DNA from 3 places in the Tardiphaga sp. 813_E8_N1_3 genome. Region 3 is predicted to be linked to each of the others. Evidence: predicted binding sites of a transcription regulator. Region 3 holds the regulator's gene; each other region holds the start of a gene.
The links. The regulator PhoB, encoded in region 3, activates phosphate uptake and scavenging genes when phosphate is short. The targets are predictions, from matches to a motif close to TGTCATNNANCTGTCAT.
Positions count from the first base shown of each region.

Region 1: the regulator PhoB is predicted to act here: its motif matches at 4,942-4,958, upstream of AB8A33_RS01280 (inorganic phosphate transporter).
Region 2: the regulator PhoB is predicted to act here: its motif matches at 4,523-4,539, upstream of AB8A33_RS09845 (glycerophosphodiester phosphodiesterase family protein).

Region 1 covers NZ_JBPWQE010000001.1:274,095-280,765, forward strand. The annotation lists gene AB8A33_RS01255 (thioesterase family protein) at 1-93, shown strand, start outside; gene AB8A33_RS01260 (ATPase domain-containing protein) at 177-1,673, shown strand; gene AB8A33_RS01265 (ATP-binding protein) at 1,670-3,727, shown strand; gene AB8A33_RS01270 (hypothetical protein) at 3,842-4,090, shown strand; gene AB8A33_RS01275 (hypothetical protein) at 4,194-4,871, shown strand; gene AB8A33_RS01280 (inorganic phosphate transporter) at 5,008-6,636, shown strand.
Region 2 covers NZ_JBPWQE010000001.1:2,071,983-2,078,653, forward strand. The annotation lists gene AB8A33_RS09820 (SIR2 family protein) at 1-592, opposite strand, end outside; gene AB8A33_RS09825 (alpha/beta hydrolase) at 1,075-1,788, shown strand; gene AB8A33_RS09830 (twin-arginine translocation (Tat)) at 1,888-2,190, shown strand; gene AB8A33_RS09835 (hypothetical protein) at 2,214-2,483, opposite strand; gene AB8A33_RS09840 (trimeric intracellular cation channel family protein) at 2,606-3,238, shown strand; gene AB8A33_RS09845 (glycerophosphodiester phosphodiesterase family protein) at 3,248-4,492, opposite strand; gene AB8A33_RS09850 (GCG_CRPN prefix-to-repeats domain-containing protein) at 4,613-4,873, opposite strand; gene AB8A33_RS09855 (alpha/beta fold hydrolase) at 5,061-6,068, opposite strand; gene AB8A33_RS09860 (ArsR/SmtB family transcription factor) at 6,141-6,671, opposite strand, start outside.
Region 3 covers NZ_JBPWQE010000001.1:5,287,276-5,293,946, reverse strand. The annotation lists gene pstS (phosphate ABC transporter substrate-binding protein PstS) at 1-111, shown strand, start outside; gene pstC (phosphate ABC transporter permease subunit PstC) at 265-1,263, shown strand; gene pstA (phosphate ABC transporter permease PstA) at 1,265-2,110, shown strand; gene pstB (phosphate ABC transporter ATP-binding protein PstB) at 2,107-2,934, shown strand; gene phoU (phosphate signaling complex protein PhoU) at 2,963-3,676, shown strand; gene phoB (phosphate regulon transcriptional regulator PhoB) at 3,768-4,472, shown strand; gene AB8A33_RS25050 (GcrA family cell cycle regulator) at 4,705-5,214, opposite strand; gene AB8A33_RS25045 (aspartate aminotransferase family protein) at 5,662-6,671, shown strand, end outside.

The DNA of each region.
Region 1 (6,671 bases), 5.0 Mb from region 3:
CCGGACGGCGCCGGTCTTGCTGCGTCGAAGCTCGCCGATATCAATGGCTATTTCGGCCGGGCGGTGCAGAGCCTGGTGATCGAGAAGCGCTGACCGCCCTGCGCTGATCGATAACTTTTTAGCACTAGCTCGGAACCACCTGATACTGCGCGTGTTATTTGGCGTCAGGGGGCGGTATGAGTTCGACGCACGTGCAAAACGAAAAGGCCAGAACCGGCATCTGGGGGTTGGATGCCATCCTCTCCGGTGGTTTTTCCCGAGGACATGTTTTCCTCGTCGAGGGCGCGCCCGGCACCGGCAAGACGACGGTTGCCTTGCAGTTTCTGCTCGAAGGTGCGCGCGCCGGCGAGAAGAGCCTCTACATTACACTGTCGGAAACCGAGAAGGAATTGCGCGAGGGTGCGGCCTCTCATGGTTGGGAGCTCGGCGATCGCATCGCCGTCTATGAGCTGCTGCCGCCCGAGAGTCTGCTCGATGAAGACCAGCAGCAGAGCCTCCTGTATTCGTCCGATCTCGAACTCGGCGAAACAACCAAGCAGATTTTCGAGGCCGTCGAGCGCCTCAAGCCGAGCCGCGTGGTACTGGACAGCCTCTCTGAAATCCGGCTGCTGGCGCAGAGCTCGCTGCGCTACCGGCGTCAAATCCTCGCGATCAAGCATTACTTCGCCAAATTCGGCACCACGGTGATGCTGCTCGATGACCTCACGGCGGAAGTCGCCGACAAGACCGTCCACAGCGTTGCTCATGGTGTGCTGCGGCTCGAAGAACTCGCGCCGTCCTATGGCGCCGAACGGCGACGCGCACGCGTCATGAAATATCGCGGTGTTAAATTCCGCGGCGGCTACCACGACGCCACCATCACGACGGGCGGGGTCAATGTCTTTCCGCGTCTGGTCGCATCGGAATTCCGCGGCACCCTGGAGCGCAGCACCAAATCGACGGGAAGCGCCGAGTTCGACGGCTTGCTGGGTGGTGGCATCGAAACCGGATCGAGCACACTGGTGCTCGGGCCGGCAGGTACCGGCAAGTCTCTTGTCGTCATCAGCAATGTGGTTGCTGCGATCAAGCGCGGTGAGAAGGCCGCGATGTTCGTGTTCGACGAGGAGCTCGGACTGCTGTTCGACCGAATGATCAAACTTGGGATCGATTTGCGCGCAATGCAGGAAGCCGGCAACCTTTTCGTCGAGCAGGTCGACGCGGCCGAATTGTCGCCCGGCGAATTCGCCCATCGGGTGCGTCGGCAGGTCGACGAGAAAAATATCAAGATCGTCGTGATCGACAGTCTGAACGGATATCAGGCGGCGATGCCGGAAGAAAATTCGCTGATCCTGCACATGCACGAGCTGCTGCAATATCTGAACCGGCGGGGAGCAGCGACATTCATGACCGTCGCTCAACATGGCCTGGTCGGCGATATGAAGGCGCCGGTGGATGTGACCTATCTCGCGGACACCGTGATTTTGCTCCGCTATTTCGAGGCGCTGGGGAGCGTCCGTCGCGCCATCTCTGTCATCAAGAAGCGAACCGGTGTGCATGAAGCGACGATCCGGGAATACAAGATAGACCAGAGAGGGCTCACCATCGGCGCGCCCTTGAACGAGTTTCAGGGCGTGCTGAGCGGCGTGCCGGTTTATGCCGGCGAGCGCCAGTTTCTTGATGGACAAACGGAGTGAAACCGGGGCGTTCATCCGAGCGCGCCGTCATCCTTGCGCCGACAGGGCGCGATGCCGCTGTCGCCGCGGCGCTGATCCGCGAAGCCGGTTTTTACGCGCAGACCTGCGCGGATTTTCAGGCGCTCCTGGAAGAGATCAAAGGCGGCGCCGGTGTCGCCGTCATCGCCGATGAGGCGATCAAGTCAATCGATCTGCGCGGTCTCGGCACCTGGTTACATGATCAGGCGTCATGGTCCGACTTTCCCATCGTATTGCTGACCCGCCGCGGCGGTGGTCCCGAGCGCAATCCGGATGCGGCGCGTCTCGGACAGTTGCTCGGCAATGTGACGTTCATTGAACGCCCGTTTCACCCGACAACCCTGATTTCGATCGTCGGTTCGGCCGTTCGCGCGCGCCGGCGCCAATATCAGACGCGTACCATTCTCGAAGACCTCGGCGACAGTCAGGGACTGTTGCAGACGGCGCTCGATGCGGGAAGGCTCGGGACGCTCGAATTGCATCTGCCCGAACTACGGCTTGAGGTTTCGGATACGACCAAGGCATGCTTCGGCCGCGGCCCGGATCAGTCCTTCACGTTCAGCGAATTGCAGGCCGCGGTTCATCCTGATGATCGCGAGCAACGCCAGCAAGCGCTCGATGCGACGCTGATGGCCGGTGCGGACTACAATGTCGAATACCGCAATATCTGGCCGGACGGCTCGGTGCATTGGGTCGAGACGCGTGCGCGCATGGTCCGTGGGCCTGACGGCAAGCCGAAAACGCTGGTCGGTGTCTCCGTCGATATCACTGCGCGAAAGTCTGCCGATATCGATCGCGACAACTTGCTGGAGCAGTTGACGGCGGAGCGGTCCGCGCTTGCCGAACTCACGGCGACGCTCGAACAGCGCGTCGAGGAACGCACCAATGACCTGATGAAGGAAGTCGCGGCGCGCGAGAAGGCGCAGGATCAACTGCGTCAAGCGCAGAAGATGGAGACCATCGGCCAGCTCACCGGCGGCGTGGCGCATGACTTCAACAATCTGCTGATGGCGGTGATGGGTAATCTCGATCTGCTGCGCAAGCGCATGCCCGATGATCCGCGCCTGAAGCGTCTGGTCGATGGCGCGATGCAGGGTGCCGAACGCGGCGCCTCGCTGACGCAGCGGCTACTGGCCTTTGCGCGGCAGCAGGATCTGAAAGCCGTGGCCGTCGATCTCGGTGCGCTGGTCCGCGGCATGAGCGATCTGCTCGAGCGCTCGCTCGGCCCGCGCGTTGCGCTGCGTCTCGATATTCCCGAGGATCTGCCGCGGGCGCAGATCGATCACAATCAGCTCGAACTCGCCATCCTCAATCTCGCGATCAATGCGCGCGACGCCATGCAGGACGGTGGCTCCATCGATATCAAGGTGAAGAAGCATCGGGTCGGCAAAGGCGACCCGATTCTGAAGCCTGGCGACTATCTCAAGGTGTCTATCATCGACAATGGCGCCGGCATGTCGCCGGAGACGTTGAAGAAGGCGATCGAACCGTTCTTCTCGACCAAGCCGGTCGGCAAGGGAACTGGTCTCGGTCTGTCCATGGTACACGGTCTCGCTGTACAGCTCGGCGGCACGCTCGATCTCTCAAGCGTCGTCGGCAAGGGAACGACGGCGACCCTCGTGCTGCCGGTCACCGACAGGAAGCCAGAGGTGGCCGATACGGCCCATGTCATGCGCCATGCCGCGCGCTCTGCCGTGATCCTGTTTGTCGATGACGATCCCCTCATCGCGATGTCGACAACGGAGATGCTGGAGGATCTCGGCCATCGCGTCATCCCGGCGAGTTCGGGGCGGCATGCGCTGGAGATTCTGAAAAGCGACGAGCCGCTCGATCTGATGATGACGGATCATGTGATGCCCGGCATGACGGGCATCGAGCTTGCAGCTTACTCCCGCGAAATGCGGCCGTCGTTGCCGATCCTGCTCGCCACCGGCTATGCGGATTTGCCCGAAGGCGCGCAGCTCGATCTGCCGCGGCTTGCCAAGCCGTATCATCAGGACCAGCTCCGGGATCGGCTCGATCAACTGCTGGGCTGAGCCTCCACGCAGCGGTGGTATCAATCTGCTGATGGCGCAGCGAAATTAACCATTCATTAAATCCTGTGGAACCAACAATGCCCTGATCGGGAATCAACCGATTCAGGGGCCATCATGGATATCGAAGCCTATTTCGCGAAGACGCCGGCCACGATCGAGGAGATCAAGGCACGCGTGGCCGCAGCTTTCGGCCGTCATCCGCTGTGCCGCGAGGTGCAGTTCGACATTGTCAGCACGCCCCGCGCCGGAAAAGGCGCAAACTGGACCATAAGCATGCAGTCGGTCGCCCCGGATGCGCTGTGGGAAGCCTCCGATATCGTGAGCGACATCCAGGAAGCCTATGTTCTCGCCAACGCCGCCTGAACGTCTGTGAGTATTATCGCACCGTTGCGGTATGGTTAGGCCTTAATTAATCTCCATTTGTGAGGACAGGTACCTCTGGTAGTCCTGAATTTCGGAGACTGGCTTGACGCGTGCGCTGACCCTTCTTGTGCTGGGCTGCCTGTTGCTGACCGGCGTGGCTGTTGCGAGCATCCTCGGTCGCGATAGCATCCCATCGCTGTCGCTGTCATATGGCGACAGCGCCGCGCAAAATTCGGTCGCCGTGTCGCGCGGACCGGTTTCCAATACGCAAGGCAAGAAGGACAAGCTGCCATTGGCCGGCGCCATGATGGCGTCGCTTGATCCGCAGCAGGTCCCGAGCGTTGACGGCAGTCCGTTGCGCCAGGCCTTTGCATCCGACAGTCCGATCGAAGTGCCCGGCTCGACGGTGCTTGCGCCGATTGTGGTACCGCAGCCGACTGCCAAGCCCAAGGCCGCTGCCAAGCCGGTGCAGAAGACCTATACGCTGCTCAGCGATGCGCAGATTTCGGCGATCAAGACGCGGCTCAATCTGACCACGTCGCAGGAATCCTACTGGCCCGGCGTCGAAGCGGCGCTGCGCAACGTAGCGCGCAGGATCCACGAGACCAAGCAGGCCAGTTCGTCGGTAGGCGCGCCGCCGATCGATCCCGATAGCGACGAGGTGCAGCAGCTCAAGTCCGCTGCCATGCCGTTGCTGTTCCAATTGCGTGAGGATCAGAAGCGCGAAGTCCGTGCACTGGCGCGCATGATCGGACTCGAAAAGGTCGCGTCCGCGATCTGAGTGCCTGTCACCTGCCGGCCCGTCGGCGACGCAGGACTGTCACAACCCGTAACAGACAAATTGTCGCGCCTGTCATCCGGGTTTCGCATCCGTGGTGCAGAGATTAACGCCTCTTAACCTGTAACGGGGGCGTTTCATGACCGATTTCACACTCAATCAACCCATTTCCGGGAGCGGGCAAGTCGAGCCGGCATCGCGGCCCAATCTCGACAAGGGTTTTAACCCGCTGACGATGATCCTGTTTTTCGGGATCCTGGCCGCCGGCCTCCTGTTCGTCGCCTACAGCATCTATGTGGACGTCAATGCCACCGGGACCCGCGTCACCAGCTACCTGCCTTACCTGCTGCTGTTCGTAGCGCTGCTGATCGCGCTTGGCTTCGAATTCGTCAACGGCTTCCATGACACCGCCAATGCGGTGGCCACCGTGATTTACACCCACTCGCTGCCGGCGGAATTCGCCGTGATGTGGTCGGGCTTCTTCAACTTCCTCGGCGTGCTGTTCTCTACGGGCGCGGTGGCTTTCGGCATCGTTTCGCTGCTGCCGGTGGAATTGATCCTGCAGGTCTCCAGCGGCGCCGGCTTTGCCATGGTGTTCGCGCTGCTGATCGCGGCGATCATCTGGAATCTCGGCACCTGGTATCTCGGTCTGCCGGCCTCCAGCTCGCACACGCTGATCGGTTCGATTATCGGCGTCGGTATCGCTAATGCGTTGATGCGCGGCCGCGACGGCACCTCGGGCGTCGATTGGGGCAAGGCCACCGAAATAGGCTACGCGCTGCTGTTGTCGCCGCTGTTCGGCTTCGCCTGCGCTGCGATCCTGCTGCTGGTGCTGAAATTCCTCGTGCGTAACCCCGCTTTGTACGCGGCGCCCGACGGCAACAAGGCGCCCCCACTGTGGATCCGCGGCATTCTGATCGCGACCTGTACCGGCGTATCCTTCGCGCATGGTTCGAATGACGGTCAGAAGGGCATGGGCCTGATCATGCTGGTGCTGATCGGCACCGTGCCGACCGCCTATGCGCTGAACCGCGCATTGCCGGAATCCCGCGTCGCGCAGTTCCAGGTCAACTCCATCGCGGCCGCCAAGGTGATCGCAGCCAAGGGTGCTGGCCACAGCATCATCGGCGATCCCCGTCCGGCGGTGACCACTTACGTGTCGCAGCGCAAGATCAGCGAAGGCACCTATCCGTCGCTCGCCGTTCTCGTGCAGCAGGTCGGCGATCAGGTTCGCAGCTACGGCACGCTCGACAAGGTTCCTGCGGAATCCGTCGGCAATACCCGTAACGACATGTATCTCGCATCGGAAGCCATCCGCTTCCTGATGAAGGACAAGGAAAACGACCTCAACAAGGAAGATGTCGCGACCCTCAATGCCTATAAAGGCTCGCTCGATGCCGCCACCAAGTTCATCCCGGATTGGGTGAAGATCGCCGTGGCCATCGCACTCGGCCTCGGCACCATGGTCGGCTGGAAGCGCATTGTCGTCACCGTCGGCGAGAAGATCGGCAAGACGCATCTGACCTATGCGCAGGGCGCCTCCGCCGAACTCGTGGCCGCTGCCACCATCGGTGCGGCCGACGTGTTCGGTCTGCCGGTCTCGACGACCCATGTGCTGTCGTCCGGCGTCGCCGGCACCATGGCGGCGAATGGTTCGGGCCTGCAGATGGCCACCATCCGCAACCTGCTGATGGCATGGGTGCTCACGCTGCCCTGCGCCATCATGCTGTCGGCTTCGCTCTACGTGCTGTTCAGCCAGTTGTTCTGAGGATAGACGAGGCCGCTGCGGAAACGCCGCGGCCT
Region 2 (6,671 bases), 3.2 Mb from region 3:
TGAATGAATGTGAAATCTGATGGAGATCTGAGTATCTGCCTGTAGCTCTCAGTCTCAATATTCGTTCAAGCGCATGCTTTAAGCCATCTTGGTACCATGAGCAGAAAAGTATCTGTGGGTATTTTTGCGCGTTGTAACGGTCGTGAAGCCACGAATGCGCCTCTTCAACTGAAACGAGCAGCTTGATTACGTCGTCATACATGTCGTCGGGGGCGATGCATCTGTGCTTCGTTGAGTGCCCTTTTAACTGAGATAGAAAGAAAGTGCCGTCTGTCTCGATAAGGAAAAGGTTCATCGCCATCAGTCGTGAGCGGTCATCTGCACTAATGTCAGGTGATATGAAATAGGCCTGTCGATGGAAGTCGCTCAGTGATTCTCTGACGGAATCGTATACTTGTAAGAAATCGTCGTCTTTTAAAGAGTACCCTACAAAAACGGTCGAGCGCGTTGCTAGTAGCGATTTTAGGTGCGCTCCCAATAGTCCTTTCTTGAGTCTCTCATTACAGGCTTCATAATCTGCAGTGGTTGCGACTATGGAGCCAAAGTTTGAGATTGATCCGCGTGGCGTCCTTGTAAATTGATAAATGCGCATAGGCGTAGTCGAAATGATCCTTTATCCTTTGTATCAATCCGACTTTGCCTGAGGGCGAAGAGCAAAACTGCTGCATTACCTCTGGAAACGTCGCGTTTTCGTCGGATACTCCGACTATGTGCTTTATCTCGTTATAGAAGCTGTTCGGCATTACGCCTTTTGCTTCGGTGCTTATGCCCGCGCCTGCAAATAGGACGACTTTTCCGTCCATAAACAGATCTATCAATTCGGAAGGTGCCTCAAAGCTCTTGTTTCTTTTGCAAAACTCGCACTGGCAGTTCTGCGAAGTTATCTCGGCCGAGAATGCTACATTCTTTCTGGGCTGCGCGTTCGTCTTCATTCAAGCCTCTCTATGCGCGTGCGACCGAAGATGTTCAGTAATAACTATAAATAGGTGATGTCATCTCGCGAGAGGCGAGGAGAGTTACTGATACATCTTTTAGTGGGATTCTCAACATTCAGCTCGAACTGATAATTTTTCCATGGAGAAGCATGTGATCAATGTCCATACGATCTCAATCGTCGGTGCCCTGTCGCTGCTCTGCTTCGCAAGCAGCGCCGCCCTCGCTGATGAAACCGTCACCATCGGTGGCTCGCGCGCTGTGCTCATCAAGCCCGCATCACCGCGTGCCAGCGTGATCCTGATGCCCGGCGGCAGCGGTGCCATCAGCCCCGGCGAACATGGCGAGATCAACGGGCTGAAGGGCAATCAGCTCGTGCGTACCCGCAGCGCCTATGCGGCGCGCGGTCTGGCGGTGCTGGTGGTCGATGCTGGGACCGATCTGTCCAGCGCGGTGCAATATATGGCGGCGATCAAGCGCCCGGTGACGGTGGTGGCGACCAGCCGTGGGACGCAACGTGCCGCCGAAGGCATTGCGCGCGGTGCGCGGCCGGATGCGCTGGTGCTGACCTCGGGCTTTCTCAGTGCGGAGTCGGGCAGTGGCAGCAATGTCATGTCGATCATCGGATCGCCTTCGGCGCTGCCGCGCACGCTTGTCATCCATCATCGCAATGACGGCTGCAAAGTCACCGCGCCGGCGGGCGTCGATCCGTTCGTGAAATGGTCGGCCGGGCGCGCCCGCGTGGCGTGGCTGAGCGGCGGGCGCAATGACGGCGATCCCTGTGAGGCGCGGGGATATCATGGCTTCAACGGGCTCGATGGCCAGGTGGTCGGGCTCGCTGCCGCCTTTCGATAGTCCCGACGTCTGAAGATGTGAGTTCCCGCGCGCATTCAGTTTCCATTCATGCCGCCGGTCCGATCCTGATCTCCTCACGGATATCAGGGAGAGATTGCGATGGAACGCCGTCATTTTCTGAAGATCGCCTTCGGCTTTGTCGCGGGCGTCGGGTTGGTCGCCCAGACCGTCGTCCAGGCCCAGGCCGCGCCGCTGCTGCCGACCAATCCGCTCGACAACCACAAACCGGACAGTGAACCGCAGCCTGCGGTGGCCTCGCAGGACGATGTCGATCGCCTGCAGCCGGAACAGGTGCGCTGGCATCGCGGCTGGCGGGGACGGCATTGGGGTTGGCGCCGTCGCCGCTGGGGCGTCCGACGCCGTTACTGGCGTCGTCGCTACTGGCGCCGCCGGTATTGGTAGGGCAAGCCCGTTTGTGCTGACGCTCAGTCTCTCCAGGGCGTCAGCGGTTTGGTCTGGCCGGGTTCAATGCCGCTCAGGTGGCGACGCACGTTGTCATAGCTGCGATCGCCGGGGGCAAAGGTCTGCGAGCCGTCAGCCGGCTTGCCGTCCACCGTGCGGGTGAAATGCAGCACCAGGCTGTCATCGGCATTCATGGTGGCGCTGCCGTAATAGGGCATCGACAGCCGCGCGTCCTCCGCCATGGCCGCGCCAGCCATGAGTAGAATGGGGAGGGTGAGAAACAGACGGGTCATGACACCTCCTGCTGTGAGGTTGTGATGGAGGCTCAGGAAGATGGCGGGGATTTGTCCGCCGCCGGTCACCGCATGCACGGATTTGTGTTACAGGTCGCCGTCATCCGCTGCCGACGAGTCCCATGCCCCATACCGAAGCCCTGCTGTTTCCGCTTGCCATGATCGCGCTCGTTGCCGAGGCGATGACGGCTGCGCTCGCGGCCGGACGGCGCAAGATGGATTGGCTTGGCGTCGCCATGCTCGGCTGCATCACTGCGCTTGGCGGTGGTTCGATGCGCGACATGCTGCTCGGGCACTATCCGCTGTGGTGGGTGAAAAGCCCTTATCTGCTGCTGCTGACCGGCGGTGCGGCGCTGGTGACCATCGGGCTTGCGCGCGTGGTGCATCGCTTCCACGCGCTGTTTCTGGTGCTCGATGCCATCGGCCTCGTGGTCTTTACCATTATGGGCTGCAACATCGCGCTCGCCATGGATCAGCCGCTGCTGATCGTGGTCGTGGCCGGGATGATCACCGGCTGCGTCGGCGGCGTCATTCGCGACGTGCTGTGCAACGACGTGCCGCTGCTGTTTCGCGCCGAACTTTATGCCAGCGTGTCGATCGTCACGGGGCTTCTCTATATCGGCGGCATCAAATACGGATTCAGTCCCGATCTGGTGACGCTGGTTGCCGCCGTGACCGGACTGGTGTTCCGCCTGCTGGCAATCCGGCTGAAGCTGGAAATGCCGAAATTTATCTATGACAGCGACGCCAAATAGCGTGCTGCGTCAGCGCAGCCCCATGCAGCTCGCATAGAACGTCGTCGTCGCCGGCCAGTCGGAAAACACACCGCGCACGCCGACGTCCTTCGCCAGTACATCGAGCACGGTGAGCGTATCGCCGTCGCGATCGATGGCGGGTTTGACCGAGCGATGGAAGAAGCCGCCGCCGTTTGCGAGCGGCCCCTCGCGCTCCAGCGACCATGTGATCAGTTCGAGCCCGGCATCGCGTGCTGCCTTGGCATAAGGAGAGGGCACGATCTGGCCGCTGCCGTCGAGCGTCAGCAGCATATAGATCGGCGGCGCGAGAATCTTGACGCCGGCAGCCTTGAGCTCCGCCATCGACGGTTTCCACGTTTCCGCGCGCATGTGATCGAAACCCGGTGTTTCATAGCGGCCATCGAGATAGACCGCCTGTGCGCCGAATTCCGGCGCGGTGCGGATCCAGAACTTGATGTCGTTGAGATCGAAGCTCTGGGCAAATACGTCGCCAGGCGGAATGCCAGCGGCGCGATACTCGTCGAGCATCTGGGTCGCGTATTTCTCCTGGCTGTAATCGCCGTCGAACGGCATCGGCACTTCCGGCGCTTTCAGCTCGGGCGTGAATTTGGCGCCGAGGCTCTTGATCAGCGCGATGCTCTCCGCATGGGTCATCAGCGTGCCCGAGCTGGCATAAAGGTCGGTGCGCCAGCGCGGCGTGCCGTTCTGATAATCAGCGACGGTCGTGGCAGAGGTGTTGGCGGCATCCATCTTCGCCGTCAGCGTCCTGAATTCCGCCAGCGTGATGTCGCTGGTACAGCATTTCGCCGACGCCTTCCTGCCGGTGGCGGGATCGGCAGGGCTGAAGGGCTGCGTGCATTTGTTCGCCAGCGCCGGCACCGAGAGAATATTGGTTGTCGTGTGCAGGTCGCATTGCGAATGCCGGCAGACCAGCTGGCGATCTTTGGTGAAGGTCACGTCGCATTCGATCACGCCAGCGCCCATCCGCGCTGCGGCGAGATAGGACTCCCTCGTATGCTCGGGAAATTGCAGCGGCGCGCCGCGATGGGCGATGGAGAAGTCGCTCTTGCGGAATGGCCCAGTGCAGGTGCTGAGCTTCGTCTTCAGCGGACCGTCCTTCATCTTGTCGACAAGATAGAACGGCCGCGGACCCAGCTGCGGCTCGGGCAGGGGAATGGTCTCGGCGCTGGCGGTCGTCAGCGATGAGAGGCCGAGCAGCCCGGCCAGAATGAGACGACGCAAGGCGCGCGACATGACGATCTCCAGAATAGCGAAGCGCTATTCTGTCATCTTCGTGTGACGGCCGTAACCGCCGCGTGGGCAACAAAAAACCCCGCCAGTGGCGGGGTCTTCGTCGTCAGGATTGTGCAGCGATCACCAGCGGCGGATACAGCGGCCGTAGGGATTGCGGAAGAAGCCGGGTGGGCAGTAACCCGGGCCGCGCGGCGGTGGACCACGAAACATCGGGCGGCAACCGCCATAGGGGCCGCGGGCATAGCCGGGGCCGCAACCCTGAGCCACCTGGATCACGCCTGCTGTGTCTGCAGCGCTCAGCGGAGCCAGAGGCATTGCGCTGGCGGCACCGATGCCCCCGACGCTAACGGCAAACAAGGCTGCCGCAAAGATCGTCTTCATTCGTGTTCTCCCTCGATGGTGCCGCGATGCGGCGCAGAGAATAATGATGGCATCGCATCACCCGCTGCAGAACTCTTACGGGCAAGAAAATTGCTAGGGATCAACGCTGCGCAGCACGATTAAGCCGATTCGATCTGAATACAGCATGAATGTTTCGAGATATTTGCGTAGCAGGGTGCGGTGATTGCTACTTCGCCGCGAGAAATGCGAGCATCAGCTCGTTGAATTTGGCCGGTGCATCGAGAAACACGATATGGCCCGCGTTCGGCAACACCTCGGCCTTCGCGTTCGGCATCTTCGCCGCCAGCGCCTTGGCGAGATCGGCGTTCTGACCCATCTTCGGCCGTAGCGCCTCCGGCGCATTCGGCTTGCCCGGTGCGTTGTGATCGTCGGCCCCCATGATGAACAGGGTCGGCAGCGCGATCAGGGGAATCTCGTGGACCACGGGCTCGCGATAAATGAGCTGCGCCGAGCTGACGAAGGCGCGCAGCCAGCGCGGATATTCCGGCGATCCCTTGATGTTGAAACGCGCATCGATGAAGGGCGTTACCTGGTCGGGCTGCATCTTCAGCGAATAGTTCACCTCGAGCTGTTTGCGGTAGCCCTCCGCCGTCAGCTTGTCTTCGTTCTCCAGAATCTTCTCGGTCGGCGTCGGCGGCACATACAGGCGATAGTCCTCAAGTCCGATCGGCGCCGCGAGCAGCAGGTGATCGATGCGATCGGGATAAGCGCGGGCAACGCGCACGCTCAACATGCCGCCGAGGGAATGCGCGACGATGTCGAATTTCGCGATCCCGAGGTGATCCATCAGCGCTACGGTGTTGCGGGCGAGGTTGTCGAAATGCAGATCGCCTGATGGCTTCGACGATTTGCCGAAGCCGATCTGATCGGGGACCACGACGCGGTAACCTGCATCGTTCAACGTGCCGATCACCGGAGCCCAGTAGCTCGACGGGAAATTGCGGCCATGCAGCAGCACCACAGTCCGACCATTGGGCTTGGTCGATGGCACGTCCATATAGGCCATGCGCAGCTGCTCGCCGTCATTGACCAGCGGCAGCATATTGACGGGGTAGGGATAGGGGAAACCTTCGAGGCCGATGCCATAGGGCTCGCGTGCCGCAAGAGGCTCGGCCGCCTGCGATGAGGTGAACGGTAAGGTTGCAATCAGCGCAGCGAGCAGCAGGCGGTTCATCGAGAAAGCTCCGGGAGAAGGAAGGTCCGGCGCGGTTTCAGGCTGCATTGCGGCGAAGGTAAGCCGGCGTCTTCACGTTTTCCGGATGGCGTCGCCGGTGGTGCCGAACAATGCCTCGAAGCGCTTCTCGCCGCTGCGGGTGAAATGCACTACGCGGCTGCCGGGCGAGGGGTCTCTAGCCGCCCATTTCATGGCAGTAAATGAGATCATGATGGCAGCGCCAAGTGTCCCGGCCAGATGGTGGCGACGCTCGCTCCAGTCGAGGCAGGCCTTGCAGACCGGCCGGCGCGGATGAGCCAGCGTTGTCAGATCTATCCTCAATTCCTCAGCAACGAACCGGTTGCCCTGGGTCGTGAGTTCGATGATCTGCTCGGTCTGCCGGATCAGTCTCTGTGCCCGCATACTGTCGAGCATCTGCACGCCGAGATCGCCGGCGAGATGGTCGTAGCAAATCCGCGCGCGGCGTAATGCGGGTTCTTTCGGCCCGGTGCGGAGACGGAGGTGGCCCGCGCGGGCTGCCAGGCCGGCCAGACCTTCCAGCACACCGGCGACATCGGGGCCGGTGAGGCGATAATAGCGATGGCGCCCTTGTTTTTCCGGCTC
Region 3 (6,671 bases):
TGGTCGTTCGAAAAGGGCGACAAGGCTGCCGAAGAGCTCGACTACATCCCGATGCCGGACTCGGTCGTCAAACTGATCGAAAAGACCTGGTCGGCTGACATCAAGAGCTGATCTGGTGTGTGGGCGGAGGAGAGGGGCATCTCTCCTCCGTTTGCTGCAGGGCTGAATTTCTTCTCTTTTCTTCTTCTCTTCTGACTCCGCGCCCTGACAAGCCCCTCCAGGGCAATGCGTTTTGGGGTATTGTAACAATTACAGGGGACTGGCGTGGCAGACATGGCCGTACAGAGCTCTTCGATGGACGCTGCCGGACCTTATGATCGTGCGAAGGCGCTGAATGCCTTCAAGACGGGGGACCAGGCGTTTTACTGGATCACCCGCATCTCGGCGCTGTCTGTTCTGTTTATTCTCGGCGGCATCATTCTGTCGCTTATCGTTGGTGCGTGGCCGGCGCTCCGCGAATTCGGCTTTTCGTTCCTGACCACGCAGCGCTGGGCCCCGTCGGCTGATCCGCCGGTCCTCGGTGCACTCGGTCCGATCTACGGTACGCTGATCACCTCGGTGATCGCGATGGCGATCGCCATTCCGGTCGGCATCGGCATCGCGATCTTCCTCACCGAACTGTGCCCGAACTGGCTGCGCCGCCCGATCGGCATGGCGGTCGAGCTTCTCGCCGGTATTCCCTCGATCATCTACGGCATGTGGGGGTTCTTCGTGCTCGGCCCGTTCCTGGCCAACCACGTGCAGCCGTTCATGATCAATGCTTTCGAAGGCGTCCCGGTCCTCGGCGTGATCTTCGCCGGCCCGCCGTCCTATCTCAGCCTGTTCAACGCGTCGCTGATCCTCGCCATCATGGTGCTACCCTTCATCACCTCGATCTCGGTCGATGTGTTCAAGACGGTGCCGCCGGTGTTGAAGGAAGCCGCCTACGGCGTCGGCTGCACCACCTGGGAAGTCGTCCGCAACGTCGTCATCCCCTATACCCGCGTTGGTGTAATCGGTGGCGTGATGCTGGCGCTCGGCCGTGCGCTCGGTGAAACGATGGCGGTGACCTTCATCATCGGCAACTCGTTCCGTATCACAGGCTCGATCTTTGGCCCGGGCACCACGATCTCGGCAGCCATCGCCAGCGAGTTCGCGGAGAGCGACGGTCTGCATCAATCGGGTCTGATCCTGCTCGGCCTCCTGCTGTTCGTGCTGACATTCTTCGTGCTCTCGGCAGCGCGCCTGATGCTGCTACGTCTGGAAAAGAAGGCGGGCAACTAACATGAACCCGATTTACGCATCCCGCCGTCGCCACGATACGATCATCCGCCTGCTCTGTGTCGGTGCCGCCCTGTTCGGCGTCACCTGGCTCGCGCTGATCCTGTTCACGCTGTTCTACAACGGTCTCGCTGGCATTAGCCTGCAGATATTCACCCAGAACACGCCGCCGCCCGGCTCCATGGAAGGCGGCCTGCTCAATGCCATCGTCGGTTCGGTCATCATGACCGCGATCGGCGTCGGCATAGGCGCACCGCTCGGCCTGTTTGCCGGCACCTATCTCGCTGAATACGGCAAGCACGACAAGCTCACCTCGGTGATCCGCTTCATCAACGACGTGTTGCTGTCGGCCCCGTCCATCATCATCGGCCTGTTCGTCTATGGTGCGGTGGTGGTTCCGATGGGCGGCTTCTCGGCTCTCGCCGGTTCGCTTGCGCTCGCCGTGATCGTGATCCCCGTCGTGGTTCGCACCACGGAAGACATGCTTGGTCTCGTGCCGAACCCGCTGCGTGAAGCGGCCTCGGCGCTCGGCCTGCCGCGCTCCCTGGTCATCAAGCGGATCGCTTATCGTGCGGCCCGTTCCGGTCTGATCACGGGCGTGCTGCTGGCGACCGCGCGCGTCGCCGGTGAAACGGCGCCGCTGCTGTTCACCGCGCTGAGCAACCAGTTCTTCAGTCTCGATCTCACCAAGACGATGGCCAACCTGCCGGTGACCATCAACAACTTCGTGCAGAGCCCCTACGAGTACTGGAAGCAGCTCGCCTGGAGCGGTGCCCTGATCATCACCTTGACCGTACTTGCCCTTAACATTGGCGCGCGCATTCTCGGCGCCGAGAGGACAGCAAAATGAGTGAGCTTTCTGTGTCGTCTGGCGTTCCTTCCGTCTCGATGCCGCCGCCGTCGGTCTTGCAGGGCGAGACCCGTCCCAAGGTCACCGTGCGCGACCTGAACTTCTACTATGGCGAACACCACGCTCTGAAGAAGATCAATCTGACGCTGATGGCGAACCGCGTGACGGCGTTCATCGGCCCGTCAGGCTGCGGCAAGTCCACGCTGCTGCGCATCTTCAACCGGATGTATGATCTGTATCCCGGCCAGCGCGCCGAAGGTCAGCTCATGCTCGACAACCAGAACATTCTGGATCCGAAGCTGGACCTCAACCTGCTGCGCGCCCGCGTCGGCATGGTGTTCCAGAAGCCGACTCCGTTCCCGATGACGATTTACGAAAACATCGCCTTCGGTATTCGCCTCTATGAAAAGATCTCCAAGTCGGAGATGGACGTGCGCGTCGAGAAGGCGCTGCGTGGCGGTGCGCTCTGGAACGAAGTCAAGGACAAGCTCAACGCGTCGGGCCTCAGCCTGTCGGGCGGTCAGCAGCAGCGTCTGTGCATTGCGCGCACCATCGCGGTTCGGCCGGAAGTCATCCTGTTCGACGAGCCGTGCTCGGCGCTGGATCCGATCTCGACCGCGAAGATCGAGGAGCTGATCGACGAGTTGAAGGATCAGTACACGATCGCGATCGTCACCCATAACATGCAGCAGGCTGCCCGCGTCTCCGACACCACGGCCTTCATGTATCTCGGCGAGTTGATCGAGTTCGATCAAACCAACAAGATCTTCACGTCGCCGACCGACCGCCGCACCCAGGATTACATCACCGGCCGCTTCGGCTGACGCGACATATTCGCGGGAGGATTTAGATATGGCTTTTGAACACACCACCAAGGCTTTCGACGACGATCTGCAGGAGCTGACCCGTCTCGTCGCCGAGATGGGTGGCCTCGCGGAACGGCAGATCGTCGAATCCGTCGACGCGCTGATCCGCCGGGACGTCGCACTCGGTGCACGCGTTGTCGCCACCGACGCCGAGATCGACCAGTTGCAGCGCACGATCGAAGAGCGCGCCGTGCTGACCATCGCCAAGCGCCAGCCGATGGCTGTCGATTTGCGCGAGATCGTCGGCGCGCTGCGCGTCGCCACCGATCTGGAGCGGATCGGCGATCTCTCCAAGAACATCGGCAAGCGCGTCAATGCACTCGACAGCGATTTCCATCCGCTGAAGCTGATCCGCGGCCTCGAACACATGACCGACCTCGTGACCACCCAGGTCAAGGCCGTGCTCGACGCCTATGCCGCACACGATCTGCCCGCCGCGATGACGGTGTGGAAGGGCGACGAGGAAATCGACGCGATCTGCACCTCGCTGTTCCGCGAACTCCTTACCTATATGATGGAAGACCCGCGTAACATTTCGTTCTGTATCCACCTGATGTTCTGCGCCAAGAACATCGAGCGGATCGGCGATCACGCCACCAACATTGCAGAAACCGTGTTCTACATGATCGAGGGCCAGCAGATCCTCGACAAGCGCCCGAAGGGCGACATGACCACATTCGCGAATGCGCCGACGGTCTGAAGCATGATCCGGAAAAGTGGAAGCCAGTCTTCCGCAAGGATCATGGCCTAAAGGCTTGTCGGACGTCACTGAGGATATTGACCATATGGCTGTGAATGCACGCATTCTGGTGGTGGAGGACGAGGAAGCCCTCACGACGCTTCTTCGCTACAACCTCGACGCCGAAGGCTATGATGTTGAAACTGTCGCGCGCGGCGACGATGCCGACACCCGCTTGAAGGAGCGGGTGCCGGATCTCGTGGTGCTCGACTGGATGCTGCCGGGTCTGTCCGGCATCGAACTGTGCCGCCGCCTGCGCGCGCGGCCCGAAACCAAGGCATTGCCGATCATCATGCTGACGGCGCGCGGCGAAGAGAGCGAGCGTGTTCGCGGTCTCGCCACCGGCGCCGACGACTATATCGTCAAGCCGTTTTCGGTGCCGGAGCTCCTGGCCCGCGTGAAGGGTCTGCTCCGTCGTGCAGCTCCCGAGCGTCTCGCCACCGTGCTCGCTTTCGGCGATATCGAACTCGACCGCGACAAGCGCCGCGTTGTGCGCTCAAGCCGTCCGATCGATCTCGGTCCGACCGAATATCGCCTGCTGGAGTTCTTCCTGGAACATCCGGGCCGCGTATTCAGCCGCGAGCAGTTGCTCGACAGCGTCTGGGGCCGCGACATCTATATCGACGAGCGCACCGTCGACGTGCATATCGGCCGCCTGCGCAAGCTGCTCAATCCCGCCGGTGAGCCCGATCCGATCCGCACCGTGCGCGGCGCCGGCTATGCGCTGGACGACCGGTTCGACAAGGCGGCGGAGTAACAACACACGCTGTGTCGTCCCCGCGAAGGCGGGGACCCATAGCCTCCGTCTTCTCGGCTCTATCCAGGACGCCTGCGAATACGCCCCAACCACTCTTTCGGTGGTTATGGGTCCCCGCCTTCGCGGGGACGACACCGAGTGTCAACGCAAGCGCCCCGGCAATCACCATCCAAAACAAAAAAATGCCCGGCTCATCACCGGGCATTTTCATTTGGTTTAGATATCTTCCAGCTCAGCGCGTGGGCTTCGGTACCGCGCGGCGGCGGTCGCTCGCCGGCTGATAGGCGATGCGCGAGTGATGTGCGCAATAGGGGGCGCCAGCCAGGGCCCTGCCGCCGCAGAAGTAAAAATCCGCGCTCGACGGATCGCCGATCGGCCAGTGGCAGGTGGCATCGTTGAGCTCGACCAGCGACAGGCGCTGGCTGATCGGTACGATGTTGTCATAGGCGATCGGATCGGGCTCCGCCTCGATCTCGTAATTATGGGCCAGCGCGGTGTTGCCGCGGGCCATCGGGCGGGCGACGCGTACCATCTGCTGGGCCGGGCGCGCCTTGCGCTGCCGCGGAGCTGCCGAGGAGGGGCTCTTGGCGCGGCCGGACAGGCCGAGACGGTGCACCTTGCCGATCACGGCATTGCGGGTCACGTTGCCGAGTTCCGCGGCGATCTGGCTGGCGGAGAGGCCGCCTTCCCAGAGTTTCTTCAACTGTTCGACGCGATCGTCGGTCCATGTCATTACCGTCATCGCCATTTTCCCTTCGTAAGCGCCAGAGCACCGGTCAGCGCTGCGAGTTGAGACTTCAAAAATCCCTGCGGTCAGAATCCCTTAGCGCTCACCGGGCGCGAATTTCGCGTCCGGCTGTTACGCCGCACTGGATGTGTCATTAAAAGGTCTACCGCCGCACGAGATGTCGTATCCGACGAGACAAAAGCTACAATATGCCGTGACTCGCGCGCAAGAGTCGGGCATGCCGCGTCCACATGCTTCTGCAAATAAAGCTGCAAAATCGGCTTTTTCTGCGACTCCGTGTGACTCGAAAGCCGCAGTGCGCGGTTGACAGTCTTCACAGCACACATAGAATAATGCCCACGTGCCGCCCGAGAAGGGCGGCACGTTTCGTTTCTAGGGTCCGTTGTTCGATTTCGCACAATTGTCATCGACGCGGCCGCAGTCTTTTCGATCGGATCGGTTATGACCAGCAACGCAACGTCTTCGCCCCTCTCTCAGGCCCACTTGCTGCCTGTTTTCGCGCGTGCGGATGTCGCTTTCGAGCGCGGTGAAGGCGCGTGGCTGATTGGAACCGACGGCGAGCGCTACCTCGATTTCACCAGCGGCGTTGCCGTGAACGCACTTGGCCATGCGCACCCACATATGGTCGCCGCATTGCAGGAGCAGGCCACCAAGCTCTGGCACATGTCGAACCTGTTCAAGAGCCCGGACGGCGAGCGCCTCGCCGCGCGGCTGTGCGAACAGAGCTTTGCCGACTTCGTGTTCTTCGCCAATTCGGGTGCGGAAGCGATGGAATGCGCGATCAAGGTGACCCGCCACTATCATTTCTCCAAGGGCCACCCCGAGCGCACGCGCATCATCACCTTTGAAGGCGCGTTCCATGGCCGCACCCTCGGCACGCTGGCGGCGACGGGCGCCGCGAAATATCTCGAAGGCTACGGCACGCCGCTCGACGGCTTCGACCAGTTGCCGCTCGGCGATATCGAAGCCGTGAAGAAGGCCATCGGCCCGAACACTGCCGGCATTCTCATCGAGCCGCTGCAGGGTGAGGGTGGCGTGCGTGCGCCGAGCAACGCGTTCTTTGGCGCGCTGCGCGAACTTTGCGACAAGAACGGCATACTTTTGATCTTCGACGAAGTGCAGACCGGCATGGGCCGCACCGGCGAACTGTTTGCCTATCAGCGCATCGGCGTGACGCCGGATGTCATGGCGCTGGCCAAGGCACTCGGCGGCGGTTTCCCGATCGGCGCGTGCCTTCTCTCGGCGGAAGCGGCCGAAGGCATGGCGCCCGGCTCGCACGGCTCGACCTTTGGCGGCAATCCGCTGGCGGTGGCCGCGGCGAATTCCGTGCTCGATATCATGCTGAAGCCCGGTTTCTTCGACCATGTGAAGAAGATGTCGCTGCTGTTGAAACAGAAACTCGCGGGCGTGGTCGATGGCCATCCAGATGTGCTCAGCGAAGTGCGCGGCGA